Regions from separate parts of the Achromobacter sp. D10 genome, predicted to be linked through region 2. Evidence: predicted binding sites of a transcription regulator. Region 2 holds the regulator's gene; each other region holds the start of a gene.
The links. The regulator LexA, encoded in region 2, represses DNA repair genes until DNA is damaged. The targets are predictions, from matches to a motif close to ACTGTATNNNNATACAGT.

Region 1 (10,334 bases), on a different contig from region 2:
CGCCTCTATCAGATGGTCACCCTGGGCGCCAAGCGCTTCCCGCCGGGTGAAAACGGCGAACTCAAGAAAGGCCTGGCGCGCCACCCCTTGATCGAGGACGACGTGGTGATCTACGCTGGCGCGACGATTCTGGGCCGCGTCACCATTGGCAAGGGCTCGACCATCGGCGGCAACGTCTGGCTGACCCGCAGCGTGCCGCCGGGCAGCAACGTGACCCAGGCCAGCCTGGTCAGCGACATGCCCGACTGTGGGCTGGGCGGCTGAACGGCGATTGCGGCCAGCGCCGCCGCGCGCCCGCGTGGCGGCAGGCACTTAGGAGCCTGGATGGACACACGAGTCTCTGATCTGGCCGCGCTGCGCGGCTTTGTCGACCGCCACCCGCGGCTGTTCGTGCTCACCGGAGCGGGCGTCAGCACCGACTCCGGCATTCCCGATTACCGCGACACCGAAGGTGAATGGAAGCGCAAGCCGCCCATGACCCTTCAGACCTTCATGGGCGGACACCTGGCGCGGGCGCGCTATTGGGCGCGCAGCATGGTGGGCTGGAGACGTTTCGGCCACGTGCAACCCAATGCGTCGCACCGGGCGCTGGCACGGCTGGAGTCGCGCGGCCGTGTTTCGGTACTGGTTACCCAGAACGTCGATGGCCTGCACGAAGCCGCCGGCAGCCGCGAGGTCGTGGACTTGCACGGCCGGCTGGACGCGGTGCGCTGCATGACATGCGACTGGCGCGGCGGCCGCCAGGCCTGGCAGGAAGCCTTGCTGGAGGCCAATCCGGACTGGGCGCTGCTGGATGCCACGGATGCGCCCGATGGCGACGCCGATCTCGAGGGCGAGGACTTCGCGAGCTTCAATGTGCCTCCCTGTCCGCGCTGCAACGGCATCGTCAAGCCGGACGTGGTCTTTTTTGGCGAGACCGTGCCGCGCGAACGCGTGGACAGGGCCAACACAGGCCTCATGAACGCGGACGCGGTGCTGGTGGTGGGGTCTTCGTTAATGGTGTATTCGGGCTACCGATTCGTGTCCGCGGCGGCGCGCAACGGCATGCCGATAGCTGCCATCAACCTGGGGCGCACCCGGGCCGACAGCATGCTGACCCTGAAAGTGGAACTGCCTAGTGCCGTGGCGCTGGACGCGCTGTAAAGCCGTCCGCGGGCGGCCGGTTTTTGACCGGTCTAAGCAAGTGCTTGCCCAGAAAAGGTTTTTTTCCGCTGTTACAGACCTTTCCATAGGGTTGTCCACAGGAACTGGGGATAACTCCTAGGGATAACCCCGAGATTTCGACCTCTCTTTAGGGGCTTCTGTCAAGCCTCGGGGGTATCCGCCATGTCCCCCAATAAGGCTTTGCGGGCGGCGTGCCAGCTGCCCGCGTCCGGCGCGTAGAGCAGTCCGCCAGTGCGATGCGTGGGCTTATAGGGGGAGCCATCGAAATGGGCGGCGTAACCGCCGGCCTCGCGGTGCAGCAGCCAGCCGGCGGCATGGTCCCAGGCGGTCAGTTGGTTGTATAGCGCGACGTGGCAGTGCCCCGCAGCCAGCATGCGGTACTCGTGCGCGGCGCAGCGCAGCGAGGCGGTGCTTCCCAGGCGCGCCAGATTGCTGTTGACGGCGGTGCGCAGCGGCTGGGGCAGCGCGCCGGTCGAAATCAGGCCGTCCATGTCTTCGGGAGGCACGGGGCTGGCCACGGCCAGTTGGGTCTGCTTGCCGTTTTCGTATTCCATCCAGGCGCCTTCGCCGCGCACGGCCAGCGCGCTGTCGCGGCTGACCGGATCGTAGATGACTCCTGCGATCACGTCGCCGCGATGGCAGGCGGCAATCATCATGCCGAACAGAGGCAAGCCCGCCACATAGTTGCGGGTACCGTCGATGGGGTCGATCAGGAATGCCAGGTCGGCGTCGACCAGCATGTTCAGCAGGGCGGGATTGCGAGCCGAGGCTTCTTCGCCGATCAGGACGGCGCCGGGGTGCAGTTTGGCCAGACGGGCCGCGATCAGGCGCTCGGCCGCTTCGTCCGCGTCGGTCACGAGATCCCGCGCGGAGCTTTTGCCGCGCACCGCGCCTTCCGGCAGATTGCGAAAGCGCGGCATGACTTCCGTTTGCGCCGTTTCAGCCAGGATGGCGGCGAGCCGGCGGGTGTCCTCGCGGGTAAAGGTTCTGCTCATACGGACTCGTTCGTTCGGGGAACGCGCAAATCTACCATGCCTGGCGCGGGCCGGGATGCAACATCGCCGGCCCGGGGTACCCGCGCAGGCCGCAGCCTGGCCCCGCTGGCGGCCGGCCAGCGGGGTGTCGTCGATCTGGCGCGATCAGGCGCCCAGGTCCACGCAGAGGTACTTGATTTCCAGGTAGTCTTCGATGCCGTACTTAGAGCCTTCGCGTCCCAGGCCGGATTGCTTGACGCCGCCAAACGGACCGACTTCGTTGGAGATGATGCCGGTGTTGATGCCGACAATGCCGTACTCCAGCGCTTCGGACACGCGCCAGATGCGGGCGTAGTCGCGAGTGAAGAAGTAGGCGGCCAGGCCGAAGATGGTGTCGTTGGCCATGCCGATGACTTCTTCTTCGGTTTCGAAGCGGAACAGCGGAGCCACCGGGCCGAAGGTTTCCTCGGTCGCGAAACGCATGGACTGCGTCACGTCGCGCACCACCGTCGGCTCGAAGAACGTGCCGCCCAGCGCATGGGGCTTGCCGCCGGCGATGACACGGGCGCCGTGCGAGGTCGCGTCGGCGATGTGTTCCTGCACCTTTTCCACCGCGCTGCTGTCGATCAGCGGACCCTGGGTCACGCCGTCGGCAAAGCCATCGCCGACCTTCATGGCTTCGACCTTGGCAACCAGGCGCTTGGCAATCTCTTCATAGACGCCGGCCTGCACGTAGATGCGGTTGGCGCAGACGCAGGTCTGGCCGGCATTGCGGTACTTGGATGCCAGGATGCCGTCGACGGCGCGGTCCAGGTCGGCGTCGTCGAACACGATGAAGGGCGCGTTGCCGCCCAATTCCAGCGACAGCTTCTTGATGGTGGGCGCGCATTGCTCCATCAGCGTGCGACCGACTTCGGTGGAGCCGGTGAAGCTCAGCTTGCGCACCACGTCGCTTTCGCACAGGGCCGCGCCGATATCGCGCGAGCTGCCGGTGATGACGTGGAAGACGCCTGCGGGCACGCCGGCTTCCTCGGCCAGCACGGCCAGCGCCAGCGCCGTCAGCGGGGTCTGCTGAGCGGGCTTGACCACCATGGTGCAGCCGGCCGCCAGGGCGGGACCGACCTTGCGCGTGATCATCGCGGCCGGAAAGTTCCACGGCGTGATCGCGGCGGTCACGCCGATGGGTTGCTTGAGCGCCATCAGCCGTTGACCCGCCTTGGGGCTTTGCAGGATGTCGCCGTCGATGCGCTTGGCTTCCTCGGCGAACCACTCCAGGAACGAGGCGGCGTACGCGATTTCGCCAGCGGCCTCGGTCACGGGCTTGCCCTGTTCGGACGTCATGATGGCGGCCAGATCCTTCTGGTTCTGCATCATGAGCTGCGACCACTTCAGCAGGATCGCGGCGCGTTCCTTGCCGGTCTTGGCGCTCCAGGCGGGCAGGGCGGCCTCGGCGCTGGCGATGGCCTGTTCGGTTTCCTTGCGGCCCAGCTTCGGCACCGACAGGATGGTCTTGCCGGTGGAGGGGTTGGTCACGGGAATGGACGCGCCGCTGCCGGCGCCTACCCACTTGCCGTCGATGTAGCAGGCGTCGCGCAGCAGATCGGGGCGTGCCAGGGGTTGGGTCAGTGCTGTCATTGTTGGAGTCTCCTTGAATGGATTGCGGCCGGCCAGGAAACGGCTTGCGGGCGTGGCGGGTAGACGGCTTGATGATCAAGCCGGAAACCCGCTACGCCCGCAAAACTTGTGCCTGCCTGCCGAAGAACCGGTTGTTCAGGCCCTGTTCGTCAGGCGGCGAGCGCCTCGGACAGGATGGCCAGCGCGCGATCGAACTGGGCGTCGGGGATGGTCAAGGGGTACAGGAAGCGCAGGACGTTGCCGTACACACCGCAGCTTAGCAAAATCAGGCCCTTTTCGATGGCGCGGGCTTGCACGCGCTTGACCGCTTCCGCATCCGGCTTGCCGGTGGCTGCGTCGTTAAGCTCCAGCGCGACCATGGAGCCCAGGCCGCGCACGTCGGCGATGCCCGGAACCTTGGCGCGCAGGCCTTCCAGGTGCGCGCGCAGCTTGTCGCCCAGGACCACGGCGCGTTCGCACAGCTTTTCCTCGGCGATCACGTCCAGCACGGCATGCGCCGCCGCTACCGCCAGCGGGTTGCCGGCGTAGGTGCCGCCCAGGCCGCCCGCGGCCGGGCCGTCCATGATCTCGGCGCGGCCGACCACGCCCGAGATCGGGAAGCCGCCGCCCAGGCTCTTGGCCATGGTGATCAGGTCGGCCTGGACCGAGTGGTGTTCCATGGCGAACAGCTTGCCGGTGCGGCCGAAGCCGGTCTGGACTTCGTCGGCGATCAGCAGGATGCCGTGCTCGTCGCAGACCTTGCGCAGCGCGGTCATCAGTTCGGGCGGGGTGATGTTGAAGCCGCCTTCGCCTTGCACGGGCTCGATGATGATGGCTGCGACGCGCTTCGGATCGATGTCGCACTTGAACAGCAGGTCCAGCGCCTTGAGCGAGTCCGCCACGGTGATGGATTGGGTGGCGTTGGGGAACGGCACGTGATAGATGTCGCCCGGCATCGGACCGAAGGACAGCTTGTACGGCGCGACCTTGCCGGTCAGGGCCATGCCCAGCATGGTGCGGCCATGGAACGAGCCCGAGAAGGCGATGACGCCCGAGCGGCCGGTGGCCGAACGCGCGATCTTGATGGCGTTTTCGACGGCTTCCACGCCGGTGGTGAAGAAGGCGCTCTTCTTCAGGCCGTCGATGGGGGCCAGGCGGTTGATGCGCTCGGCCAGCGAGACATAGCCTTCGTACGGGACGATCTGGTAGGCCGTGTGCGTGAAGTTGTCCAGTTGCGCGGCAACCGCGGCTTTGACCTTCGGGTGCAGGTGGCCCGTGTTCAGGACGGCGATGCCGCCTGCGAAATCGATGTATTCCTTGCCATTGGCATCCCACAGGGTGGCGTTTTCGGCGCGCACCGCGTAGAAGTCGCACATGACGCCGACGCCACGGGGCGTGGCCAGGGAACGGCGGGTATTCAGGTCCTGATTCTTCATCTCAGCCTCGGAGAGCATGATAGGCGGGAAAAAACCCCCACGGCGCGCCTTTGGCTAGCTGCCCCTGGGGGCGCTTTTTACCTTGGGGCGGCCCGGCGGCAAAAACCTTATTTAATGCTACGATGGCCCCATTTGTGGGAACCACTTTTATAAATCGGGTAGAACCAATTGCGGTCTATTGTCGGTGACTTGCTGCAGCTGCGGCTGGCGGACGGCTCCAGCGAGCCGATGAACAAGCGGCTGTACCGCGGCATCCGGGAGGCCATCCTGGACGGCGCCATCGCGGCGGACTCGCGGCTGCCGGCCACGCGCGATCTCGCGGCCGAGCTCGGCATCGCCCGCAACACCGTGGTCCACGTCTACAGCCAGCTGCTGGCGGAGGGCTATACCCGCAGCCGCCAGGGCAACGGTACCTTCGTCAACGCCTCGGTCCCGGATTCCTACCTGGCCAGCGGCCGGCGCAAGCACCTGCCGCCGCCGGCGCAAGCGCGTGCGGCGCTGTCGCCGCGCGGCGCGGCCATTGTGGATGGCGTGTCGGCCTCGCCCTACCAGTGGGGCGCGTTCATGCCCGGCGTGCCCGATCTGACGGAGTTTCCGCATAAAAAGTTCGGCCGCATCGTCAGCAGCCTGTGGCGCAATCCCTCGCCCGACCTGCTGACCTACGCCTATGGCGGCGGACTGCCGGCTTTGCGCGAGGCGCTGGCGCAGCATCTGGCGTTGACCCGTTCGATCGATTGCGATCCCGAGCAGATCATCATTACCGAAGGCTCGCACCAGGCCATCGACCTGACCACCCGCATCCTGGGCGAGGCTGGCGAGACCGCCTGGGTCGAGGACCCCGGCTACTGGGGCGCGCGCACCATTCTGCAGGCCAACGGCCTGCGCACGGTGCACCTGCCGGTGGACGAGGAAGGCATGCGCCTGCCGGACACGGTGGGCACGCCGCCGCGCTTTATCTTCGTCACGCCATCGCATCAGTATCCGCTGGGCCCGGTCATGTCGCTGACGCGCCGGCGCCAACTGCTGGCGGTGGCGCGGCAGAGCGGCAGCTGGATCATCGAAGACGACTACGACAGCGAGTTCCGCTTCTCGGGCCGGCCCATCGCGTCGCTCCTGGGGCTGGAACCGGATGCTCCCGTGATCTACATGGGCACGTTCAGCAAGACCCTGTACCCGGGCCTGCGCGTGGGGTACCTGGTGCTGCCCAAGACCCTCACCGCCGCGTTCCAGGCGGCGCACGCGGAGCTCTACCGCGAAGGCCATCTGATGACGCACGCCGCCCTGGCCACGTTCATCTCGGAAGGCCATTACGCGGCCCACATCCGCCGCATGCGCATGCTGTACGGGCGTCGCCGCGCCATGCTCGTCAACCTGATCGAACGGCGGCTGGGACCCGATTGGCTGCATCGCGACGCCAGCATGGCGGGGCTGCACCTGGTGCTGACGCTGCCCCCGGACATGGATGACCTGCGCGTGGTGGACGTGGCGCGCGGCAAGGGCGTGTTGACGCGCGCGCTGTCGCGCTATTACGTCAATGACGAAGGCCGGCGGCCGGGCCTGCTGCTGGGCTACGCCTGCGTGCCCGAGCACGATATCGCGCGCAAGTTCGAGGTGCTGCTGGAAAGCCTGGCCGAAGTGGCGCGCGCACCTGCCGCGGCGCAGCCCCTCGCCGCTTCAGGCGGGCGCTAGCGCGGCCGCGAAGGCCGCGGCGTTGCGCACGCCCTGGTCTTCGAAGTTGGTGTTGAACACCGCGTGGGCCTGGGCGCTTTGGGCCGCCAGGCGAGAGAAGCGCTCGGCGAGTTCGGCCAGTTCCTGTTCGGAGTATTCGTATTGGAAGCGTCCCGAGGATGCGCCGCCGGATACGTTCCAGGTGGCGGCGTTGCGTCCGTGCAGGCGCAGCAGCGTCAGTTCCGGGTGGGTGCATGCCCATATGGCGGGCACTGAATTGTCAAACCCCTGCGGGCTGTCGACCACCGTATGCGCCAGCCCCAGGTCGCGTTCCAAGGCCAGGGTATCCGCGGTGGCGGCGGGCGAATCGAACCAGCTGCGGTGGCGGAACTCCACCGACACCAGGTGTTCCTCCATGCGCCGCGCGCAATCGGCGACCCGGGCCCGGCCTCGCGCGTCGCGCCGGATCCAGGGCGGAAACTGGAAATGCACCGCGCCCAGCTTGTCCGACATGCGCAGCGGCTCCAGCGCAAGCTGGTAGCGGCGCCAGAGTTCGTCGCGCAGGTCCGCCGGCATCCGGTCGTGGTAGATGACGGGTTCGGGCCAGCCAGGCAGTTCGCGCCGGATGTCCGCGGGCAGGGCGGAAAGCGGCGTCTGATGGCCGGTGAACAGCCGGAAGGCCTTGATATTGAAGATGAAATCGTCCGGCGTGCGCAGCGACCAAAGGTAGGCATTTTCCGCCGTGGGCATGGCGTAGTAGCTGGAATCCACCTCGGCCATGGGAAAGCGCGATGCATAAAAGCGCAGCCTGGCCTCGGCGCTGCGGACATCCGGGGGATAGAAGCGGCCGCAGGCCAGGAGGGTGGGATCGGTCCAGGAGGCGGTGCCGGTCAGTAGGCGCATGGCCGAGGGCAAATCAGACGGAATTGAAAAATTTCTGTATAAATATACAGTGCCGATCGAGGGCCGGGCAACGCTCACCCTCCAATTTCCAGAGGCCGCGGCAATGCGGCCCCGCTTCATGTCCGACCAAACCAATCCGCCATCCCCGTCCGCCGCCGACCGCCCCGATCCCCTGGCCGATCTCAACCCCGCCCAACGCGAAGCCGCCGAGTTCGGTGTGGCGGGCGCGCCTGGAGACGATGGCCCCTTGCTCGTAATTGCGGGGGCGGGTTCGGGCAAGACCAATACGCTGGCCCACCGGGTCGCGCACCTGATCCTGAACGGCGCGGATCCGCAGCGCATGCTGCTCTTGACCTTCTCGCGCCGCGCCGCGCTGGAAATGGAGCGGCGCGTGGGCTCGGTGCTGCAGCGGGTGATGAATCTGCGCGCGACGCAACAGGCCCCCTCGCTGCCATGGGCGGGCACCTTCCACGCCATCGGCGCGCGGCTGTTGCGCGACTGCGCGCAACGCATCGGCCTGTCCGAGGCCTTCACCATCCATGACCGGGGCGACGCCGAGGACCTGATGGGGATGGTGCGCCACGAGTTGGGCCTGTCGTCCACCAAGTCCCGCTTTCCCCTCAAAGGCACTTGCCTGGCCATCTATTCGCGCGTGGTCAACAGCCAGACCCCGGTGGCCGACGTCCTGAAGACATCCTTTCCCTGGTGCGCCCAATGGGAGGACGAACTCAAGAACCTGTTCCGCGCCTACGTCGCGGCCAAACAGGACCAGCAGGTGCTGGACTACGACGACCTGCTGCTTTACTGGGCCGAGATGATGGGAGAGCCAGGCATCGCGGCCGACGTGGGCGCGCGTTTCGACCACGTGCTGGTGGACGAATACCAGGACACCAATCGCCTGCAGTCCGCGATCCTGCTGGCCATGAAGCCGGACGGCCGCGGCCTGACGGTAGTGGGCGACGACGCCCAGTCCATCTATTCGTTCCGCGCGGCCACGGTGCGCAACATCCTGGACTTCCCGGGGCAATTTCCCACGCCCGCCCGCGTGATTACGCTGGACCGCAACTACCGCTCCACGCAGCCCATCCTGAACGCGTCCAACGCCGTGATAGGCCTGGCCACGGAACGCTACGCCAAGGACCTGTGGACCGACCGGCAATCGTCCCAGCTGCCCGAACTGGTGACGGTCAGCGACGAAGCCGGCCAGGCCCGCTGGGTGGCCGACCAGGTGCTGGCGCAGCGCGAGGGCGGCGCCACGCTCAAGTCGCAGGCGGCGCTGTTCCGCACCGCCAGCCACAGCGCCGCGCTGGAACTGGAGCTGACTCGCCGCAATATTCCCTTCGTGAAATTCGGCGGCTTGCGCTTCCTGGAGGCCGCGCACGTGAAGGACCTGCTGTCGATATTGCGCTGGGCGGAAAACCCGCGCGGCCGCATGGCGGGATTTCGTGTGGCTCAGCTGCTGCCCGGCATCGGCCCGGCCACTGCGGGCAAGCTGATGGACGCGATGTCCGCGTCCGCCGAGCCCCTGCGCGCGCTGCGCGAGTTCAAACCGGGTTCCGCGGCCCAGGCGGAGTGGGGCGCTTTTGCCGACACCTACGCGGCGCTGTGCGATCCCGCTCAGAAATGGCCGGCCGACGTGGACCTGGCCCTGCGCTGGTATGGGGCGCAGCTGGAACGCCTGTACGACGATGCGCGCGTGCGGCGCGCTGACCTGGACCAGCTGGCGCGCATCGCCGCGGGCTACGGCACGCGTGAACGCTTCCTGACCGAACTGACGCTCGATCCGCCCGATGCCACCAGCGACGAGTCCGGCGCGCCGCATCGCGACGAGGACTACATGATCCTGTCCACCATCCATTCCGCCAAGGGCCAGGAATGGAAGGCGGTCTATGTGCTGAACGTGGTGGACGGCTGTATCCCTTCCGACATGAGTACCGGCACGGCCGAGGAAATCGAAGAAGAGCGCCGCCTGCTCTACGTGGCGATGACGCGGGCCAAAGAGCGCCTGCAGCTCATCGTGCCGCAGCGCTTCTATGTGCACCAGCAGACCGGCATGGGCGACCGGCACGTTTATGGATCGCGCACGCGCTACATCACGAACGCCATGCTGCCACTGTTTGATCACTTGCCCAAGCTGCCCGATTTGCCGGCCGGGCGCGCCGCGCCCAAGGAACCGCAGGCGCCCGCCGTGGACGTCGCCAAGCGGGTGCGCAACCTGTTCTCGTAGGCTGGGCTATCATCGGCCGATATATATAAGCTGTCCGGCAGGGATCGCATTGACCAAGGGTGTGTATGTCTACTGAAGAACATGCGGCCGACGGCTCGAAGACCGAAGTCGTCGCATCGATCGCCTACGTGAACGGACGGCGGGACCGCGAGGTCCCCATCGACGAAGTCGCCCAGTACGTCAGCCAGGACCACGGCATGCTGTGGATCGGCCTGCGCAATCCGCGCCCGGAAGTGCTGGCCAAGGTTGCCAGCGAACTCGGCGCCTGCGACAAGAACCAGGAAGAGATGCTGGAAACCCACCGGCGGCCGAAGATCATCGACTACGGCAACATGATCCTCATCGTGG
Region 2 (10,334 bases):
CGTGTCCAGCGGCCGCATCTGCGTCGCCGCGCTGAACAGCGGCAACATCGACAAGGTGGCCGCGGGTATCGCAGCGGTGCTGTAACGCCTGCAGCCGCGCACAGGCTCTCTCCGGGCCTGCCGCCAGCAACGGGACCTTCGGGTCCCGTTTTCTTTTTGCGCCGCCCCTAGGTCCGCTGCAGGTCTACCTGTCCAGGAATCGGTTCATCTCTTCGCGGATCATCTGGGCCACGGCTTCCTGGCGCTTTTGTGTCATGCGATTGTCCAGTGCCGCGACGCTGATGCCACCCAGCACATCGCCCTCTTTGCTCATCAGCGTGACGCCCACGCCGGTAACCTTGCTGACCGCGTGACTGCCTATGACGGCGTAGCCGCGCTTGCGCGCGCGGGCAATGCGCACGCGCAGTTGCTCCAGCGTAAGCGACTTGTACTTGAGAAAGCGAGCCCTGTTGAGTTTGAGGTACTGCTCCGTGACGTCTTCGTCGAAGCTCGCCAGCATGGCCAGTCCCCCCGCGCCCACGCCGATGGGCTGCCGGTTGCCGACCGGAATGGCCAGGGCCTGGATGGGGTAGGCCCCCACTTCCCGGCCTATGCAGAGGGTATCCAGGTCTTGCAGGATCACCAGGAAACTGGCGTCTTCGGTGCGGTCGGAGATGCGCCGCAGCAAAGGCCCATAACGCACGGACAGCGACGATTGCGTGGCCAGCGATTCTCCGAGTTTCCGGCAATAGTCGCCAAGGTAGTACTTCTTGCTGCGCACGTTGCGCACCACCAGCCCCTGCGCCGATAGCTCACGCAACAGGCGCAGCGCTGTCGGCTTTTCCAATCCCTGCTCTCGACACACGTCAGTAAGCCGCAGGCCTTCTTCGTGATGGCACTGCACAGTTTTGAGCACTCGCAGCGCTTTCTGGATGCTGGAGGATTGCGTCATGTCATCCGCGTCCGCCCCGAGCGGAAAAGTTTCATATGTCGGAACTTTATCCTCTTTTTCACGGGTAAGCAGGGGTTAATCCGGCAGTGCCCGCCACGCAGAATAGAGCCACTCATCGACCAGCTGCCCACACCTATCATGAACGTCTACATCACCGGCATCGCCCACACTCCGCTCGGCCGTCACCCGGACCTCTCGGTCAAGCAATTGACTGAACAAGCCGTCAATGGCGCGCTGTCCGACAGCGGACATGAACTGGAAGACATGCAGGCCGCATGGTTCTCCAACGTGCGCCAGGGCCAAATGGAAAAGCAGAATTCGATCCGCGGCCAATGCGCGCTGAATGCAATGGGGGTGAGCGGCATCCCCGTCTTCAACGTCGAAAATGCCTGCGCCAGCAGCAGCTCCGGGTTGTTCAACGCCTGCATGGCGATCGAGTCCGGCATGTTCGACACCGTACTCGTGGTCGGCGCGGAGAAGATGTTCTATCCGGACAAGAAGACCGAAATGATGAACGCGTTCTTCGGCGGCACCGACATACATCTGCTGCGCCAGACCTGGGATTTCTTTTGTCAGCAGGAGACCGACCCCGACATCCGACGGCGGCTGAATTCTCCTGGCGCCTGGAATACGCAGAGTTTTTTCATGGACATCTACGCGGCCATGGCGCGCCAGCACATGCGCGCGTATGGGACCACGCAGCGGCAGATCGCCAGCGCGGCGGCCAAGAACCACGCGCACTCGACCATGAATCCACTGGCGCAATACCAGAAAGACATGTCGGTGGACGAAGTGCTTTCCAGCCCAGACATCGCCTGGCCGCTGACGCGCGCCATGTGCGCGCCCATTTCCGACGGCGCCGCGGCCATCGTGCTGTCCAGCGGTCGCGCCTTGTCCAGCGCGCGCAGGCAACGCGCCATCAGAATCACGGGCATCGGCGCGGCCAGCACGGTAATACGCGACGTCACCGATATGGACAAGCACTGTGTGCGCTTGGCTGCCCAGCGCGCCTATACGATGGCCGGGATCACTCCGCGGGATATCGACGTGGCTGAAGTGCATGACGCATCCAGTTTCGCCGAACTGCTGCAGATCGAAAACCTGGGCCTTTGCGAACGCGGCCAAGGCGGCCCCTATACCGAAAGCGGAGCAACCAGTCTTGGCGGGATCACGCCCGTCAATGTATCGGGCGGCCTGGTGTCCAAGGGACACCCGATCGCGGCGACGGGATTAGTGCAGATCCATGAGCTGGTTACGCAACTGCGTCACGAGGCCGGAGCGCGCCAGGTGCAGGATGCGCGTACCGCGGTGGCCGAAAACGGAGGCGGCTTCCTGCATTACGAAGATGCCGCGGCCGTGGTCACCGTGCTCAGCAACAGGGTCTAGCATGCAGCCCATTGATTTTTTCCTGCGTGCAGCCATGCGGCACCCGGATCGCACGGCTACCCTTGATGCCGCTACCGGCCACACCCATACCTACGAGGAGCTGCGCGGCCAGACACTGGCGCTGGCGGCGGCGCTGCAATGCCTGTCGGGCAAACCTCGCCCGGTGGTCGCCACACTGGCCGGCAATTCGCACGCAATGTTGCTCGGCATACTGGCCACCTACGCCTGTGCCGGCGTGCTGGTGCCGCTGACGCCAACCGTAGTCGAGCAGGACATCGCCCGTCAGCTGGCTACGGCCGCGCCCGACATCGTGCTGCACGACGCGGCATACGAGGAGCTGCTGGTTTCATACCGTGGCCTGCGCATCTGTCACGACGAAGGCCATGACCTCCATATCGACGCGCTATTGCGTGAATACGCAGGCCAGTCACCATCGCGCCCCAACCCGGATCTGGGCGATACCGCCGCCATCAAATTCACGGGAGGATCATCCGGCGCACCCAAGGCCGTATTGCAGTCGCTGCGCTGCATCAACGCCATGGTAGCGTCGTTGGCCATGGTGTATGGCTTCGACAGCGAAGAACGCTTTCTGCTGGCGCCGCCGATGACGCATGGCGCGGGCACGTTCGTACTGCCGGTACTGCATGCAGGGGGCTGCCTGGTGATAGCTGGCAAGGCCACCGCAGAGCAACTGTATGCCTGGATGGACGCGCATGAGGTGACCTCCACTTGGGTGCCTCCCACCCTGCTCCAGCGGCTGGTGCAAGCACAGGGCGCCGCGCCACGCCCTCTGGCGGCGCTGCGCAACCTTCTGTATGGCGGCGCGCCCTGCCCCACCTCGCTGCTGTCGCGGGCAATCGCAGCGTTTGGCCCCGTACTCGGCGTTACCTACGGCCTGACGGAGGCACCCGTCATCATCGCGGGCATGGACGGCGTCACTGGCTCCCAAGCCGAGAATCACGGCAGCGCGGGCCGCATCGGACCCCTGACGCGGGTGGCCGTCGTAGGCGCCGACGGCCGCCCTACGGCCAACCCGCACACCTTGGGCGAAATCATCGCCAGCGGCGACTTGCTGATGTCGGGTTACCTGAACATGCCCGAACAGACCGCGGCCGTCCTGAAAGATGGCTGGTTCCACACCGGAGACCTCGGCTACCTCGACGAACGCGGCTTCCTGTTCATCAAGGGCCGCTCCAAAGACATCATCATCAGCGGCGGCTTCAATGTGTATCCCTCTGACGTCGAGAACGCCTATGCGCAACACCCAGGCGTTGCAGAAAGCGTGGTGTTCGGCGTCGCCGACGACTACTGGGGGGAGCGGGTCGAAATGGCAGTCGTACCGGTTCGGCCCGGCTCGATCAGCGTTGAGGCGCTGATCGACTACGGCAAACAGCAACTGGGATCCGTACGGACGCCCAAAATCATCCACATCGTGCAGTCTTTTCCAAAAAACACGCTGGGCAAAATCGACAAGCGACGAATTATTGACGACTTGCGCGACGCGAACCGGCAGGAGGAACATCGATCATGACATTCAAGACCTGGATTGCCGCCACGACCTGCGTGTTGGCCTCTGCGCTGTGCGGCTCCGCCGCGGCGTTTCCGGACCAGCCTATACGCTTCGTGGTCGGGTTTCCGCCGGGAGGCTCCACCGATATCGTCGCGCGGGTGCTGGCCGAAGGGCTGTCGCGCGAATTGGGACAAAGCGTGGTCGTCGAAAACAAGGCGGGAGCGGGCGGCACGATCGGCGCCTCGTCGGTCGCGCACGCCAAACCCGACGGCTACACGATTTTCCTGGGTACCGTAGCCACCAACGTGATCAATCCGCTGCTGCGCAAGGAGCTGAATTTCGATCCCATCAAGGATTTCACCATGATCGGTGAGGTTGGCTTCTACACCAATCTGGTGCTGGTCAAAGCCGATTCGAAGTACCAAGACCTGCGCACGCTGGTCGCCGATGCAAAGCTGCGGCCACTCTCCTACGCCAGCCCCGGAGCCGGTACATCGCCCCATATGACCGGGGAATACTTCAAGATCCTGACGGACGCGAAGATGCAGCACATTCCTTTCTCAGGCAGCGGCCCGGCATTGACCGCCCTCATGGGTGGGCACGTCGACCTCGGATTCGACAACCTGCCCGCGGCCCTGAGCCTGGTGCAGTCGGGCAAAGTGCGGGCGCTGGCCATCACCAGCACGACGCGCATCAAGGAACTACCCCAAGTGCCCACCGCCGAGGAATTGGGCGTGAAGAACATGAGCGTGGACGCCTGGGTCAGCGTCATGGGCCCGGCCGGCATTCCGGCCGACCGACTGTCGGTGTTGAGTTCCGCCTTGCTGAAGGTGCTGGCCAAACCCGACATCGTCCGCAAGCTGGAAGACAAGGCCATCACGATCAAAGCCACCCGGCCGGAGGAACTGCAGGGGTATATCGAATCCGAGACCGGGAAATGGCGCGGCGTCATCGAGGCGGCCGGCATCAAGCCGGAATAACCACACGCCGTAGCGGCCGCCCCGCGCGGCGGGGTGCGGAAAGGCAACTTTCCCGCGGCCGCGCGCGAACGACAAGCAGGCCGCGCGCAATGCAACGCGTCGGTCCAGCCGGCCGGCCTGCCGGAGTTTGAAACGGCCGGGCCGGGCTTGCTTTTTTGCGCTGCGTCCCCCAGAATGGCGCTGTATATATGTACAGTCCGCTAGCACCGGATCATCGCCATGGCCAGCAAACTTACCGATCGCCAACAACAAATCCTGGATCTCATCAGGCAGACGGTCGCGCGCACCGGCTTTCCGCCAACCCGCGCCGAGATCGCCCTGGCCCTGGGTTTCCGTTCTCCCAATGCGGCCGAAGATCACCTCAAGGCATTGGCCCGCAAGGGCGCCATTGAACTGACGGCCGGCGCCTCCCGCGGCATCCGCCTGAAGGACAACTCCCCTGCCCCCACACAAAGCTCGCTGCCCATGCCCGGGCTGGCTCAGCTGCTGCTGCCGCTGGTCGGCCGCGTGGCTGCAGGCAGCCCCATTCTCGCTGCCGAACACGTCGAACGCGAGGTCGGCGTCGACCCCAATCTGTTCGCCCAGGCGCCCGACTACCTGCTCAAGGTGCGCGGCATGAGCATGCGCGATGCCGGCATCCTGGAAGGCGACCTGCTCGCCGTGAAGAAAGCCTCGGAAGCCCGCAACGGCCAGATTGTGGTGGCCCGCCTGGGTGACGACGTCACGGTCAAGCGGCTGCAACGGCAGAACGGCCATATCGAACTCTTGCCGGAAAACCCCGACTTCGAGCCCATCGTCGTGGAAGCTGGCCAGGATTTCGCGCTAGAAGGCATCGCCGTGGGTCTTATTCGCACGCACGCGCTCCACTAAAAACGCGCGCGCATTTCCGCGGCCAACAATACGCGCCGCAAAAAAAAACCGCCAAAGCAATTGGCGGGTTTTTTGTTCGAGACCTGAACCGGAGAAACGCCCGCCCTTAAGGGCGGGCGTCCTGGGGCGTGTCAGTGCTTGAGCACCGGGTCGGTCGAGCCGGGTTCAGCGGGCTTGGCCACCAGGGGTTCCTTGACCGCTTCTTCCTCGGCCAGCGGCTCCGGCAGGCGCTCCAGGGCCAGTTCCAACACCTTATCGATCCAGCGTACCGGCACGATCTCAAGGTGATTCTTGACGTTGTCCGGGATCTCCGCCAAATCCTTGACGTTTTCTTCCGGAATCAAGACCGTCTTGATACCGCCACGATGGGCCGCGAGCAGCTTTTCCTTCAGGCCACCGATAGGCAGGACTTCGCCACGCAGCGTGATCTCGCCGGTCATGGCGACATCGGCGCGCACCGGGATGCGTGACAACGCCGACACCATGGCCGTGGTGATCGCGATACCCGCGGACGGACCGTCCTTGGGCGTCGCGCCTTCCGGCACGTGCACGTGCATGTCGTGCTTCTCGAAGACGCTGTCGGCAAAGCCCAGGCGGCGGGCGCGGGAACGCACCACCGTACGAGCGGCCTCGACCGACTCCTTCATCACGTCGCCCAGCGAACCGGTGCGTTGGATAACGCCCTTGCCCGGCATGTCCGCCACTTCGATCGTCAACAGATCGCCGCCGACTTCCGTCCAGGCCAGACCGGTCACTTGACCGATCTGGTTTTCCTTTTCGGCCATGCCGAAGGCATAACGGCGCACGCCCAGATAATCGCTCAGGTTGTCGCCCGTCACGTTGACCGGCTTGACCTCGACGGCCTTGCCTTCAGCCTTGGCGCGATCGTTCTGGGTCAGCAATTGCTTGATGACCTTGCGGCAGATCTTGCCCACTTCGCGCTCGAGCGCACGCACACCGGCTTCGCGGGTGTAGTAGCGCACGATGTCGCGCAGCGCGCTGTCGTCGACCGTAAGCTCGCTGTCCTTCACGCCGTTGTTCTTCATCAGCTTGGGCAGCAGATGGTCGCGGGCGATGTGGATCTTTTCTTCCTCGGTGTAGCCGGACAGGCGGATCACTTCCATGCGATCGAGCAGCGCCGGAGGAATGTTCAGCGTGTTGCTGGTGGCAACGAACATGACATCGGACAGGTCGAAGTCGACTTCGATGTAGTGGTCCTGGAACGTGTGGTTCTGTTCCGGATCCAGCACCTCGAGCAGCGCCGACGAGGGATCGCCACGGAAATCCATGCCCAGCTTGTCGATCTCATCGAGCAGGAACAGGGGATTGCGCACGCCGACCTTCGACATGTTCTGGACGATCTTGCCCGGCATCGAACCGATATACGTACGGCGATGGCCACGGATCTCGGCTTCGTCGCGCACGCCGCCCAACGCCATGCGCACGAACTTGCGGTTCGTCGCCTTGGCAATGGATTGGCCGAGCGAGGTCTTGCCCACGCCAGGAGGGCCGACCAGGCACAGGATCGGCGCCTTCACCTTGTCCACGCGCTGTTGCACGGCAAGATATTCCAGGATCCGTTCCTTGACCTTTTCCAGGCCGTAGTGATCGTTGTCCAGCACCGTTTCCGCGTTGCTGATGGAATTGTTGATCTTGCTCTTCTTCCTCCAGGGGAGGTTGATGAGCGTATCGATGTAGTTGCGCACCACGGTGGCTTCGGCCGACATGGGCGACATGAGCTTGAGCTTCTTGAGCTCTGCATCGGCCTTCTTGCGCGCCTCTTTGGGCATGTGGGCAGCGATGATCTTCTTTTCGAGCTCTTCGATGTCCGCGCCCTCTTCGCCTTCGCCCAACTCCTTCTGAATGGCCTTGACCTGCTCATTCAGGTAGTAGTCGCGCTGGCTCTTTTCCATCTGCTTCTTCACGCGGCCGCGAATCCGCTTCTCGACCTGGAGGATGTCGATTTCGGTTTCGAGTTGCGTGAGCAGACCTTCGAGGCGTTCGGAGGTGCCAACGATCTCGAGCATTTTTTGCTTCTGCTCGAGCTTGAGAGGAAGATGCGCGGCGATCGTGTCGGCCAGGCGCCCGGCATCATCGATGCCAGCCAGCGAGGTCAGGATCTCCGGGGGGATCTTCTTGTTCAGTTTTACGTATTGCTCGAACTGGGCCACGATGGCGCGGCGCAGGGCTTCGGTCTCGGAGCCTTGCATGGCGTCCGGTTCGATAGGCGTCACCTGGCAGGTGAAGTGCGAATCGGCGTCTTCGATGCTGTTGATGCGGGCGCGCTGGGTGCCTTCGACCAGCACCTTGACGGTGCCGTCGGGCAGCTTGAGCATCTGCAGGATGCCGGCAACGCAGCCGATCTCGTAGACGTCTTCGGGGGTGGGATCATCCTTGCCGGCGGATTTCTGGGCCACCAGCATGATGCTCTTGCCCGCTTCCATCGCAACCTCGAGCGCGCGGATAGAGCGCGGACGGCCGACGAACAGCGGGATGACCATGTGCGGGAACACCACTACGTCGCGCAGTGGGAGCAGGGGCAGGTCGATCGGGTCGGAAGGCAGGGTCTGGCTGGCAGACATAGGAGGTTCCTCGGTATGACTCGGCGTATTGGGGACGGGAAGTCCGGGTATACCCGGTCAATCCGCGTCAGTTACGTCTGTTATGGGAACAATAGCCGAAAATTCAAGATCTCGGCGCCTGGATAACCCAAAGGCTGAAAAAAACCGCGGGCAGCACCCTCAGTATGCAAGCGTCGCGCCTGCAGGAAAAGCGTGTTTGTACCCGGGAATGCGCCTTAGGCAAAAAAACCCGTTACAGGAACGGGCTTTTTTGAAATATCAGGCTGCTGCGTCGCGGACTTCACCGCGTTCCGGCTTGTCTGAAGCCGCGTCCTCGTCGGCGTAGATGAGCAATGGCTTACCCTCGCCTTCGATGGCGCCTTCATCCAGCACCACACGTTTGACGTTGCCCTGGGAAGGCAGGTCATACATGGTGTCGAGCAGGGCCGCCTCGATGATGGAACGCAAGCCGCGCGCGCCGGTCTTGCGGCGGAGCGCCTTGCGGGCGATCGCCTTCAGGGCGGCAGGCCGGACGTCAAGCTCGGCGCCTTCCATGGCAAACAGCTTCTGGAACTGCTTGAGCAAGGCGTTCTTGGGCTCGGTCAGGATCTGCACCAGGGCCGCTTCGTCCAGCTCATCCAGGGTGGCGACCACCGGCAGACGGCCGACCAGTTCGGGAATCAGGCCGAACTTGATCAGGTCTTCGGGTTCGACCTCGGAGAACAGCTCGCCCACGCCGCGTTCTGATTTGGCGCGCACCGAGGCCGAAAAGCCGATGCCCGATTTCTCGGTACGGTCGCGGATGACCTTCTCCAAACCATCGAAAGCGCCGCCCACGATGAACAGGATGTTGGTCGTGTCGACCTGGACGAAGTCCTGGTTGGGGTGCTTGCGGCCGCCCTGCGGGGGCACCGAAGCGACCGTGCCTTCGATCAACTTCAGCAAGGCCTGCTGCACGCCCTCGCCCGACACGTCGCGGGTGATGGACGGGTTGTCGGACTTGCGGGAGATCTTGTCGATTTCATCGATGTAGATAATGGCGCGCTGCGCCTTTTCCACTTCGTAGTTGCAGTTCTGCAGCAACTTCTGAATGATGTTTTCGACGTCTTCACCCACGTAACCGGCTTCGGTCAGCGTGGTCGCATCGGCCATGACAAAGGGCACGTTCAGCATGCGTGCCAGCGTCTGGGCCAGGAGCGTCTTGCCCGACCCCGTGGGGCCGATCAGCATGATGTTGCTCTTGGACAGTTCGACTTCGTCGCCCTTGATCTCGCCGTGGCGGATGCGCTTGTAATGGTTGTAGACGGCCACGGCCAGCATGCGCTTGGGCGAGTTCTGCCCAATGACGTACTGGTCCAGGAAAGTCTTGATTTCAGCCGGAGTGGGCAGTTCGGAACGAATCGCCGCGCGGGCCGTGGCTTGCGCCTCCTCGCGGATGATGTCGTTGCACAGATCTATGCATTCATCGCAGATGAATACCGACGGACCCGCGATCAGCTTGCGGACTTCATGCTGGCTTTTATTGCAAAACGAGCAATGCAGCACTTTTGCGTCTGCCGATCCCTTTTTTTCAGGCATATTTGTTTCGTATCTCAGGTAAAGATGCGCCAAGCCGGTTAAAGGCCTAGCGCATGCGCTTACTCAAACGTGGTGGCAGCGGGTTCGGGTCAACCTGGAAGTCAGCCTTCCGAGCGGGAGGTCATAACCTTGTCCACCAGTCCATACGATACCGCATCTTCGGCAGACATGAAGTTGTCACGTTCCGTGTCTATCCCGATGCGCTCCATTGTCTGGCCGGTGTTGTCGGCCAGGATGCGGTTCAGGCGTTCGCGCAGGTCCAGGATCTCGCGAGCCTGGATCTGGATATCCGAGGCCTGCCCTTGGGCGCCGCCCGAGGGCTGGTGGATCATGATGCGCGAGTTGGGCAGCGTGAAACGCTTGCCCTTCTTGCCTGCCGCCAGCAGGAACGCGCCCATGCTGGCCGCCAGGCCGGTGCAAAGGGTGGACACGTCCGGCTTGACGAATTGCATGGTGTCATAAATGGCCATGCCCGCGTACACCGACCCGCCAGGCGAGTTGATGTACAGGGAAATGTC
Region 3 (10,334 bases), on a different contig from region 2:
GTATCAGCCGTGCCTTCAGCCAGGCATAGCGTTCCCATTCGCGGCCCTGGCCGATCAGGTAATGCTCCAGCGCGTCCAGGCTCCAGGCCAGGGGGCCGGAGTCGCCGTCGGGACGCAGCCGCAGATCGGTGCGGAACACCTGGCCGTTGGCGTCCACCTCGGAGAGCACGGGCATCATGCGCCGCGTCAGCCGGCCGTAGAACTCGTGATGGCTGATGCGGCGCGGACCGTCGGTCTCGCCTTCTTCGCCATACAGCATGATCAAGTCGATGTCGGACGAGACGTTCAGTTCGCAGCCGCCCAGCTTGCCCATGCCTACGATCAGCATTTCCTGAGGCTTGCCGGTGGCGGGATCCCGCGGCACGCCGTGCACCGCCGCCAGATCCGCGGCCACGCTGCGATACGCCGCCGCGACCGCGGTGTCGGCCAGCGTGGTCATGGCGCCCACCACTTCTTCCAGATCGGCCTGGCCCGTCAGGTCGCGGACGATGAGCACATTGAAGACCCGTTCACGCAGCTTGCGCAGCACCATGCGGCAGACATCCACGGGCAGGGCATCGTCGCCGGCTTGCGGTCCGGCCAGCTCGGATTGCCAGCGCGCGATCTGTTCGGGCGTGACCGGATCACGCACGGCATCGGCCAGCCAGGCGGCCAAGTCCGGGTGGGCATCAAGTCTGCGGCGCAGATGGCCGGACCAGGCGAGGGCGGGGGCAAGCGTAGAGGGCGTGGACATGGCAAAAGGGGCGGCGGAATGGGCGCGTTTCAGGTATAAGTGGGGACGATACCGCAAGACATATTCTCCTGCCCACCGATCCGTGTCTGTTTCAAAAAAAGTGCTCTGCTGGGTGTTCTGGGCCGTGCTGACCGTCTATGGCGTCGTGGCCCTCGGACTGCTGGGCGTTCGCTATTGGGTGCTGCCCCGCGTGGACCAATGGCGTCCCCAGATCGAAGCCTACGTCAGCCAGGCGCTGGGCTCCCGAGTGACCATTGGCTCCATCCAGGCGAACTGGCAAGGCCTCAACCCCAAGCTCGATCTAGCCTCCGTTCAAGTCTACGACGATGAGGCGGCCCCCGTGCTGTCCTTGCCCTCGGTTTCGGCCGTGCTGGGCTGGCGCAGCATCCTGGCCCTGTCGCCCAAGCTGCTGCGGTTGCAGCTCGAACGGCCCGAACTCATTCTGCGCCGTGACCGGTCCAACCATTTGTGGGTCGCGGGCCAGGACATCGATCTCAATGCCAGCGACCAGCGGTCCGATCTGGACCATCCGGCCTTGCGCTGGCTGGGCGCGCAGCGCGAACTGCGTATTCGCGGCGCCACCATCCGTTGGCAGGACGAATTGCGCGGCGCGCCCGAATTGACCCTGAGTGGCGTCAATTTTCTGGCGCGCAACGGCAGCCTCTCGCACCGCTTTGTGCTCAAGGCCGCGGCGGGCGACGCGTTGGCACGCAATGTGGAACTGCGCGGGGAATTCAATCGCAGCCTGTTCTCGGTAAACGCGGCCAACCCGGGCAACTGGGGCGGCCAGCTGTACGTTCAGCTGGACGACGCGGAGCCGCTGGCGTGGCGGCCGTGGCTGGATGTCCCGGCGGTGGCCGGACGCTTGAGCGGGCGGGCATGGTTGCAGCTGGAACGCGGCAAGTTCACCGATCTGACCGTGGACACCGCGGCGCGTGGCGTGCAATGGGCGCAGACCCCGCAAGGCGCGGAGGCCCCCGGTTTCAAGGTCGGCTACCTTCAGGCACGCCTCCAAGGCCTGCCGGGCGACTTCATGCAACTGGACAGCGTACCCCTGGCGCGCAGCCCGGGCGCACCGGCGGTATCGGTTAACGGCAAGGTCGAGCAGCTGGCACTGAGCCTGCCGGGCGTCTTCGAACAGCCCGACCTGGCGGTGCGCGAAGTGGCGCTGGAGGCCGCCATAAAGGGGCCGGACGCCGATCACTGGTTCGTGGACGTGGGCCAATTGCAACTGGTGAACGACGATCTCGATGTCCGCGTGCAAGGACAGTGGCGGCCCGAGGGCAAGACCGCGGCGGGCAGCGTTGACATGCACGGCGTGATGGCGCGCGGCTCCATGTCCGCCATCCACCGCTACCTGCCCCTGGAGGTCAACGCCGACGCCCGCGAGTGGCTGGCCGTCGGCTTGCCGGCCGGCGAAATGCAGTCCGCCTCCATCACGCTCAAGGGCGACCTCGACGAGTTTCCTTTTGGCGCGCCAGCATCCCAGGGCGAATTCGTGATTGCCGGTGCATTCAGCGGCGCCAAGGTCGATTACGCGCCTGCGCGAGAGCGCCGCAAGGGCTGGCCGATGCTGGAGAACCTGTCCGGCAATTTCCGCATCGACAAAGTCAGCCTGGCGCTGGACAGCGCGGGGGGCGCGGTCGCTCATACCGGGTCGGGGCATACCGTGACGCTGGGGGCGGTTGCCGCAAGCATTCCCAACATGGAAGAGAACTCCGAACTGCTGCTGACCGGCGAGACCACGGGTACCGTGCCGGCCTATCTGGCGCTGGCGGCCAACTCGCCCTTGGGCGAGCTGCTGGACGGCGCCCTGGATGAGGCGCGAGGCACCGGCGACTGGCGGGTGGGACTCAAGCTCAAGGTGCCCCTGCTGAATACCGATGACACTGAGGTGCAGGGGAATATCCTGTTCGCGGGCAATACATTCACCTTCATGCCGGAGATGCCGCTGCTCAGCCAGATGCATGGCGACCTGGCATTCTCGGAGAAGGGCGTCGAGGCCAAGGATCTGCGGGCCCAATTCCTGGGCGGCCCGGCGCGGATATTCGGGCGCCTGGCGCAGAGCACGGACGCGCTGCGCTTCGAGGGCACGCTGGCCGGGCCGGCGCTGACCCAACTGAGCAACACGCCATCCATGTCGCGCTTTACGGGCAAGGCTGCCTACAAGGGCAAGGTGGGTTACCAGCGTGGCGGCGCGGTGGATATCTCCGTCGAATCCGATCTGGTGGGCATGGCGATCGACATGCCCGCCCCGGTAGGCAAGGCGGCTCAGGCGTCGCAGCTGCTGAAAGTGGAATGGTCGCCCGCGCAGGACCGCGGCGCGCAGAATCGGCGTTGGCTTACCGCCAGCCTGGGCGATGGCGTCAATGCGCTGTTCGAGCGGGCGCCGTCCGAAGGCGGATCCTCGTATTTCGCGCGTGGCGCGCTGGGCATCAATCGGCCCGCAAGCCTGCCGGAACGCGGCTTCAGTCTGAATGCCAGCCTGCCTGAGCTGGATCTGGACGCCTGGGAAAACGTGTCCGACGGCTTCAGCGCGCCTGCTGGCAAGGGCCGTCCCGCGCCCAAGCCGATGCTGCCCGCCGCCGAGCGCATCAGCCTGGCAACCGGTGTCTTGCGAACCGGTGGCTTTACCCTGAACGACATGACGCTGTATGCGACCCGGCCGGGACCCGCGCAGTGGCGCGTGGATCTGCAGTCCAAGCAGGCCACGGGCTCGCTTGAATGGCGCGAGGCCTCGGGTGCCATCGCAGGCCAGATCACCGCGCGCCTGAAGCATCTGTCCCTGGGCGGCGAGGGCGACACCAACAAGGCCGACGAGGCGCTGTCCTCCGGCAGCGATCTATCCGACATTCCGGCGATCGACCTGCAGGCCAAGGAATTTCTGCTGTATGGCAAGAATGTGGGCGAACTCCAGGTGCTGGGCACGAATCTGCAGCGCGGCCGCCAATGGCGCCTGGATAAGCTGTCCATCGTCAACGAGGCGGCCTCGCTAAACGCCACCGGCAACTGGAACCTGGAAGGCCAGAACCGCGGCCTGACCGTGGACGCTTCGGCCAAGTTCGAGGACGTGGGCAAGTTCCTGGACCGCATCGGCTTCGAGAAGGTGGTATCGGGTGGCACCGGCACGATGCAAGGCAAGGCAACCTGGCGCAATTTGCCCTGGACCCATAAGATCGAAGACCTGACGGGCGAGGTCGACGTCAGCCTGGACAAGGGCCGCTTCATGCATGTGAACTCCCGCACGGCGCGGCTGCTGGAATTGCTGTCCCTGCAATCGCTGCAGAGGCTGGCGCGGCTGGACGTAAACCCGACCAATCTGCTGCGCGATGGATTCCCTTTCGACACCATCCGCGGCAAGGTCAAGCTGGCAGACGGCACGGCCTCGACCGAGGGCTACAAGATCAACGGACCGGTCGCCGCGATCGTGTTGGCGGGCGGCGTCAATATTATCCGCGAACGCTGGGACATGAAGGCCGTGGTCATTCCGAACCTGGACGCCAGCGGTGCGGCCATGGTGACGGCGCTGGCGGTCAACCCGTTGATCGGCCTGGGGGCGTTCGTGACGCAGTGGCTGCTGAAGCAGCCGTTGGCGCGCGCCATGACCATGGAATACGCCGTCACCGGCAGCTGGGACGATCCAAAGATCGAACCGATAGACGCGTCCGGCAAGCCTGCCGGCAACAAGCAGACCCCGCGTCCTGCGCCGCAGCCCGGCACGCTGGAGGAGTTCATGGGGGGACAGTGAGCCGCGCGGGCAGCGGCCTGTCCGGGCCATGAAAAACGCCCTGGAGCGCTTGCGCCCAGGGCGTTTTTCATGGCCGGGTCCAGGGCGCGCGCCCTGGACCGCAGGCCGTGACTGGGCTTACTTCTTCTTCATCATGTCGAAGAATTCGGCATTGGTCTTGGTGGCGCGCATCTTGTCCAGGATGAATTCCATCGATTGGACTTCGTCCATGTCGTGGATGAACTTGCGCAGGACCCAGACCTTCTGCAGCAGATCCGGAGCGATCAACAGTTCTTCGCGGCGGGTACCCGACTTGTTCAGGTTGATCGACGGGTAGACGCGCTTTTCAGCCAGGCGGCGCTCAAGGTGGACTTCGGAGTTGCCGGTGCCCTTGAATTCTTCGTAGATGACTTCGTCCATGCGGCTGCCGGTTTCGATCAGCGCCGTGCCCAGGATCGTCAGCGAACCGCCTTCTTCCAGGTTGCGGGCGGCGCCGAAGAAGCGCTTGGGCCGTTGCAGCGCATTGGCGTCCACGCCGCCGGTCAGCACCTTGCCGGAAGCCGGCACCACGGTGTTGTAGGCGCGGGCCAGACGGGTGATCGAGTCCAGCAGGATCACGACGTCCTTCTTCATTTCGACCAGGCGCTTGGCCTTTTCGATGACCATTTCCGCGACCTGCACGTGACGGGTGGCGGGTTCGTCGAAGGTCGAAGCCACGACTTCGCCGCGCACCGTGCGCTGCATTTCGGTCACTTCCTCGGGGCGCTCGTCCACCAGCAGGACGATCATGACGGCGTCGGGGTAGTTGGTAGTTATGGCGTGCGCGATGTGCTGCATCATCACCGTCTTACCGGACTTGGGGCTGGCCACGATCAGGCCGCGTTGACCCATGCCGATGGGGGCGAAGACGTCAAGAATGCGGCCCGTGAGGTTCTCTTCGCTCTTGATGTCCCGTTCCAGGCGGATGGTGCGGTTCGGGTGCAGCGGCGTCAGGTTTTCGAACATGATGCGATGCTTGATCGCTTCCGGCGCCACACCGTTGACCTTGTCCACCTTCACCAGGGCGAAATAGCGCTCGCCGTCCTTGGGCGTGCGTACTTCGCCTTCGATCGAATCGCCGGTGTGCAAGTTGAAACGGCGGATCTGCGAGGGCGAGATGTAGATGTCGTCCGTGCTGGCCAGGTAGGAGGTCTCGGGCGAGCGCAGGAATCCGAAGCCGTCGGGCAGGACCTCCAGGACGCCGTCGCCAAAGATCTGCTCGCCTTGCTTGGCGCGCCGCTTCATGATGGCGAACATCAGTTCCTGCTTGCGCAGGCGGTTGGCGTTCTCGATTTCCAGGCCGGCGGCCATTTCCAGCAGCTGCGAGACATGCAGCGCCTTCAGTTCGTTGAGGTGCATCGCGGTGGGTGTTTGGGGGAAAGTGAAGGAGAGTTCTGGCGGCGCGCCACGGACGGGCACACGCGGTATTGAATGAGCGCCGCCCCGAGGGCGGCGCCTTCGTTCACGGCACGCGGCTTACAGCGCGCCGTCCAGGAATGCGGTCAGTTGCGACTTCGACAGCGCGCCAACTTTGGTGGCGGCGGCTTGGCCGTCTTTAAAGAGCATAAGGGTGGGAATGCCGCGGATGCCGTACTTCGTGGCGGTGCCCTGGTTTTCGTCAACGTTCAGCTTGGCGATCGTCAGGCGGCCAGCGTACTCGGTGGCCACTTCTTCCAGGATCGGGGCAATCATCTTGCAGGGGCCACACCAGGCAGCCCAGTAGTCCACCAGCACCGGCTGGCCGGATTTCAACACATCGGCATCGAAGCTCGCGTCACTGACGTTCTTGATTTGGTCGCTCATGATGGTGATTCTCGGTTCGGCAGCAAAAGGCGCGTAAAAAGGGACGCGCCTCGCCGTTGTTCTTGTTTGTGGAATGGACTCAAGCATACCACTGTCAATAACAACAGGCATACCACTGTTAATAACAACAGGAGTTGCTGGATTTGTGTAGGATGTTGCGGCGCAGTTGTCGCGATCCGGGCTGTATGGGCTCCGGTGCGCTGGCTGTGACTGTCATCATCCTACCGAATTCGGAGCTGCTCAGGTCGTGCTCATCCCACTGGGAGCCGCGCAGAATCTAGGCTTATCCGTAAAATGTCGGTTTTTTTCCACAGATGTTGGGGATAACTTGGCCACTCCACGTTACACCGAGGCGTCCATTCGCGTCCTGAAGGGACTGGAGCCCGTGCGCCAGCGCCCGGGCATGTACACCCGAACCGAAAACCCTCTGCACGTCGTGCAGGAGGTCATTGATAACGCCGCAGACGAGGCATTGGCCGGCTACGGCAAGCAGATCCAGGTCACGCTGCACGTCGACGGCAGCGTTTCCGTCGAGGACGACGGGCGCGGTATTCCCGTCGGCCTGCATCCTGAAGAGAACGCTCCCGTGGTGGAGCTGGTGTTTACGCGCCTGCATGCCGGCGGCAAATTCGACAAGGCAGGCGGCGGCGCCTACGCCTTTTCCGGCGGCCTGCACGGCGTGGGCGTTTCCGTCACCAACGCCCTGGCCACGCGCCTTGAAGTCGTGGTGTGGCGCGACGGCGCCGTCAATCGCCTGGTCTTCAAGGGCGGGGACGTGGCCGAGCCGCTGGCGCCCTACGACCAGGGCGGGCGCAAGAAGTCCGGCACCCGCGTGCGCGTCTGGCCGGATGCCAAGTATTTCGACAGCCCCAATATTCCGTTGGGCGAACTGACGCACCTGCTGCGCAGCAAGGCCGTGCTGCTGCCCGGGATCAAGGTTTCCCTGGTCAACGAGAAGACCGGGGACACCAAGACCTGGCAGTATCAGGATGGCCTGCGCGGCTACCTGTCCGAGGCGCTGGCCGGCGCGGAACTGATGGTTCCCTTCTTTGAAGGCGAGCAGTACGCCGGGGCAGATCACGAAAACTTCGCCGAAGGCGAGGGCGCCCAGTGGGTGGTGGCCTGGACCGAGGACGGCAACGCCGTGCGCGAGTCCTACGTGAACCTGATCCCCACGCCTGCCGGCGGCACCCACGAATCGGGGCTGCGCGAAGGCCTGTTCGGCGCGGTCAAGGGTTTCGCCGAGCTGCACAGCCTGTTGCCCAAAGGGGTCAAGCTGCTACCCGAGGACGTGTTTGCGCGCGCCAGTTTCGTGCTTTCGGCCAAAGTGCTGGACCCGCAGTTCCAGGGGCAGATCAAGGAACGCCTGAACAGCCGCGACGCAGTGCGCCTGGTCGGCGGCTTTTCCAAGAGCGCGCTGGATCTGTGGCTGCACAGCAACGTTGAATACGGCAAGAAGCTGGCCGAGCTGGCCATCCGCCAGGCCCAGGCGCGCCAGCGCTCCGCCCAAAAGGTGGAAAAGCGCAAGAGTTCGGGCGTGGCCGTGCTGCCGGGCAAGCTGACCGACTGCGAGTCCAGCGATTCCACCCGCACCGAAGTCTTCCTGGTCGAGGGCGACTCGGCGGGCGGTTCGGCCAAGATGGGGCGCGACAAGGAGTTCCAGGCCATCCTGCCGCTACGCGGCAAGGTGCTCAATTCCTGGGAGGTCGATCGCGACAGGCTCTTCGCCAACAACGAAATCCATGACATTTCCGTCGCCATCGGCGTGGATCCCCACGGTCCTGGCGATACGCCGGACCTGTCGGGGCTGCGCTACGGCCGCATCTGCATCCTGTCCGACGCCGACGTCGACGGCTCGCACATCCAGGTGCTGTTGCTGACGCTGTTCTACAAGCACTTCCCCAAGCTGGTCGAAGCCGGCAATGTGTTCGTGGCCCGGCCGCCGCTGTTCCGCCTGGACGTGCCGGCGCAGGGCAAGCGTCCGGCGCGCAAGATCTATTGCCTGGACGAGGGCGAGCTCGAGGCCGCGCAGGACAAGTTGCGCAAGGAAGGCGTGCGCGAAGGCGCATGGGCCGTCAGCCGCTTCAAGGGCCTGGGCGAAATGAATCCGGAACAGCTCTGGGAAACCACCATGAATCCGGACACGCGCCGGCTGCTGCCCGTGGGCTATGGTGACCAGACCCCCGAAGACACCACTCGCATGTTCGACATGCTGATGGGCAAGGGCGAGTCCTCGCAGCGCCGCGCCTGGATCGAAGAGAAGGGCAACCTGGCGGAGCTGGACATCTGATGGCCGCTTCCGCGCCCGGCTCCGCCCGCATGGACGTCCAGATGACGGCCGACGACTATGCGGACTTCGCCGTCTATGTGTACAAGCGGCCGGAGCTGCGCCGGCGCCGCTACCGGTCCCACCTGCGTTTCGCGGTCCTGATGATCGTGGCCTTGCTGGCCTACCTGATCTGGCAGACTTGGGACGGCAAGGGACCGAACTGGGCGCAGATCCTGCCCGTGTACTTCGAGGGACTGGCCGTGGGCCTGGGCATCCTGGCGCTGCTGGCGCTGGCCTACGAGTTCGTGCTGCCCTCGCTGGTCAGGATGAACACACGCCGCATGCTGAAAAGGCAGCCCGACGAGCTTTTCCTGGGCCGTCATCAGCTGGACTTCGGTCCCGAGGGCATTACGGATACCACCGCCACCGCCTCGGGGCGGATGGACTGGTCCGATGTGCGGCGGGTCGAGGAAACTCCGGAACACCTTTATGTCATTCTCGGCACTTTGCAGGGCGTGATCATCCCCAAGCGCGGTCAGGACGCCGCCACGCTGGACAGGGTGCGCAGCGAATTGCGCGCGCATGTCGCCGATACACAGCTGATGCCGTCCGCGCAGGCGCTTTGACGCCGTTTCGATGAAATTGTCTACCTGAATACATCATGACCGACAGCAATCAACCCGGCTTGTTCGATTCCAACCCGCCCGGCGGCGATGGCGACGGCGACGCCGCCATCACCCTGGCGCGCTACGCGGAACAGGCCTATCTGGACTACGCCGTATCCGTGGTGCGCGGCCGAGCCCTGCCGGACGTCGGCGACGGGCAGAAGCCCGTGCAGCGCCGTATCCTCTACGCCATGCAGGCGATGGGGCTGGCCGCCGGCGCCAAGCCCGTGAAGTCCGCGCGCGTCGTCGGCGACGTGCTGGGCAAGTACCATCCGCACGGCGATCAGGCCGCCTATGACGCCATGGTGCGCATGGCGCAGGATTTCTCGCTGCGTTATCCGCTCATCGACGGCCAGGGCAATTTTGGTTCGCGCGATGGCGACAACGCCGCCGCCATGCGATACACAGAAGCCCGCCTGACGCCCATCGCCAAGCTGTTGCTTGACGAGCTGGACGAGGGCACCGTGGACTTCGTGCCCAACTACGATGGCAGCCAGCAAGAGCCGCAAATGTTGCCGGCGCGCCTGCCCGTGATGTTGCTCAATGGCGCCTCGGGCATCGCGGTCGGCATGGCCACCGAAATTCCGCCGCACAACCTGCGCGAAGTGGCGCAGGCCTGCGTGGCTCTCCTCAAGCATCCCCAGTTGCCGGACACGGAGCTGCACGCCCTGATTCCCGGCCCGGACTTCGCGGGCGGCGGACAGATCATCACGCCCGCCGAGGACATCGCCCAGATCTACGCTGGGGGCCGCGGGTCGCTCAAGGTGCGGGCGCGCTGGCAGTTCGAGGAAATGGCGCGCGGCCAGTGGCAGCTGGTGGTCAACGAGCTGCCGCCCGGCACCTCGTGCCAGAAGGTGCTGGAAGAGATCGAGGAGATCACCAATCCCAAGGTCAAGACCGGCAAGAAGAGCCTGACGCCCGAGCAGACCCAGGCCAAGGCCGTGATGCTGAACCTGCTGGACGCGGTGCGGGACGAGTCGGGCAAGGATGCCGCGGTGCGCCTGGTCTTCGAACCCAAGACCTCGCGCGTGGACCGCGACGAATTCGTCAACACGCTGTTGGCCCAGACCAGCATGGAAAGCAGCGCGTCCATCAACC

Region 1: a site for LexA is predicted at 7,793-7,810, ahead of VCS63_RS19620 (ATP-dependent helicase). Genes of this name have one in related genera too.
Region 3: a site for LexA is predicted at 6,417-6,434, ahead of VCS63_RS28310 (DNA topoisomerase IV subunit B). Genes of this name have one in related genera too.

Annotation. Positions count from the first base shown of each region.
Region 1 is NZ_JAYJLE010000007.1:66,717-77,050, forward strand. It holds gene epsC (serine O-acetyltransferase EpsC) at 1-264, shown strand, start outside; gene VCS63_RS19590 (NAD-dependent protein deacetylase) at 325-1,143, shown strand; gene VCS63_RS19595 (inositol monophosphatase family protein) at 1,305-2,159, opposite strand; gene VCS63_RS19600 (NAD-dependent succinate-semialdehyde dehydrogenase) at 2,304-3,773, opposite strand; gene VCS63_RS19605 (4-aminobutyrate--2-oxoglutarate transaminase) at 3,923-5,188, opposite strand; gene VCS63_RS19610 (PLP-dependent aminotransferase family protein) at 5,357-6,877, shown strand; gene VCS63_RS19615 (DUF72 domain-containing protein) at 6,863-7,759, opposite strand; gene VCS63_RS19620 (ATP-dependent helicase) at 7,878-9,986, shown strand; gene VCS63_RS19625 (magnesium and cobalt transport protein CorA) at 10,052-10,334, shown strand, end outside.
Region 2 is NZ_JAYJLE010000005.1:164,098-174,431, forward strand. It holds gene VCS63_RS16695 (amino acid aminotransferase) at 1-85, shown strand, start outside; gene VCS63_RS16700 (IclR family transcriptional regulator) at 185-931, opposite strand; gene VCS63_RS16705 (thiolase family protein) at 1,070-2,317, shown strand; gene VCS63_RS16710 (class I adenylate-forming enzyme family protein) at 2,319-3,848, shown strand; gene VCS63_RS16715 (Bug family tripartite tricarboxylate transporter substrate binding protein) at 3,845-4,807, shown strand; gene lexA (transcriptional repressor LexA) at 5,027-5,677, shown strand; gene lon (endopeptidase La) at 5,809-8,259, opposite strand; gene clpX (ATP-dependent Clp protease ATP-binding subunit ClpX) at 8,518-9,816, opposite strand; gene clpP (ATP-dependent Clp endopeptidase proteolytic subunit ClpP) at 9,918-10,334, opposite strand, start outside.
Region 3 is NZ_JAYJLE010000017.1:32,580-42,913, forward strand. It holds gene glnE (bifunctional [glutamate--ammonia ligase]-adenylyl-L-tyrosine phosphorylase/[glutamate--ammonia-ligase] adenylyltransferase) at 1-733, opposite strand, end outside; gene VCS63_RS28295 (YhdP family protein) at 816-4,481, shown strand; gene rho (transcription termination factor Rho) at 4,599-5,858, opposite strand; gene trxA (thioredoxin TrxA) at 5,976-6,302, opposite strand; gene VCS63_RS28310 (DNA topoisomerase IV subunit B) at 6,631-8,592, shown strand; gene VCS63_RS28315 (YcxB family protein) at 8,592-9,197, shown strand; gene parC (DNA topoisomerase IV subunit A) at 9,233-10,334, shown strand, end outside.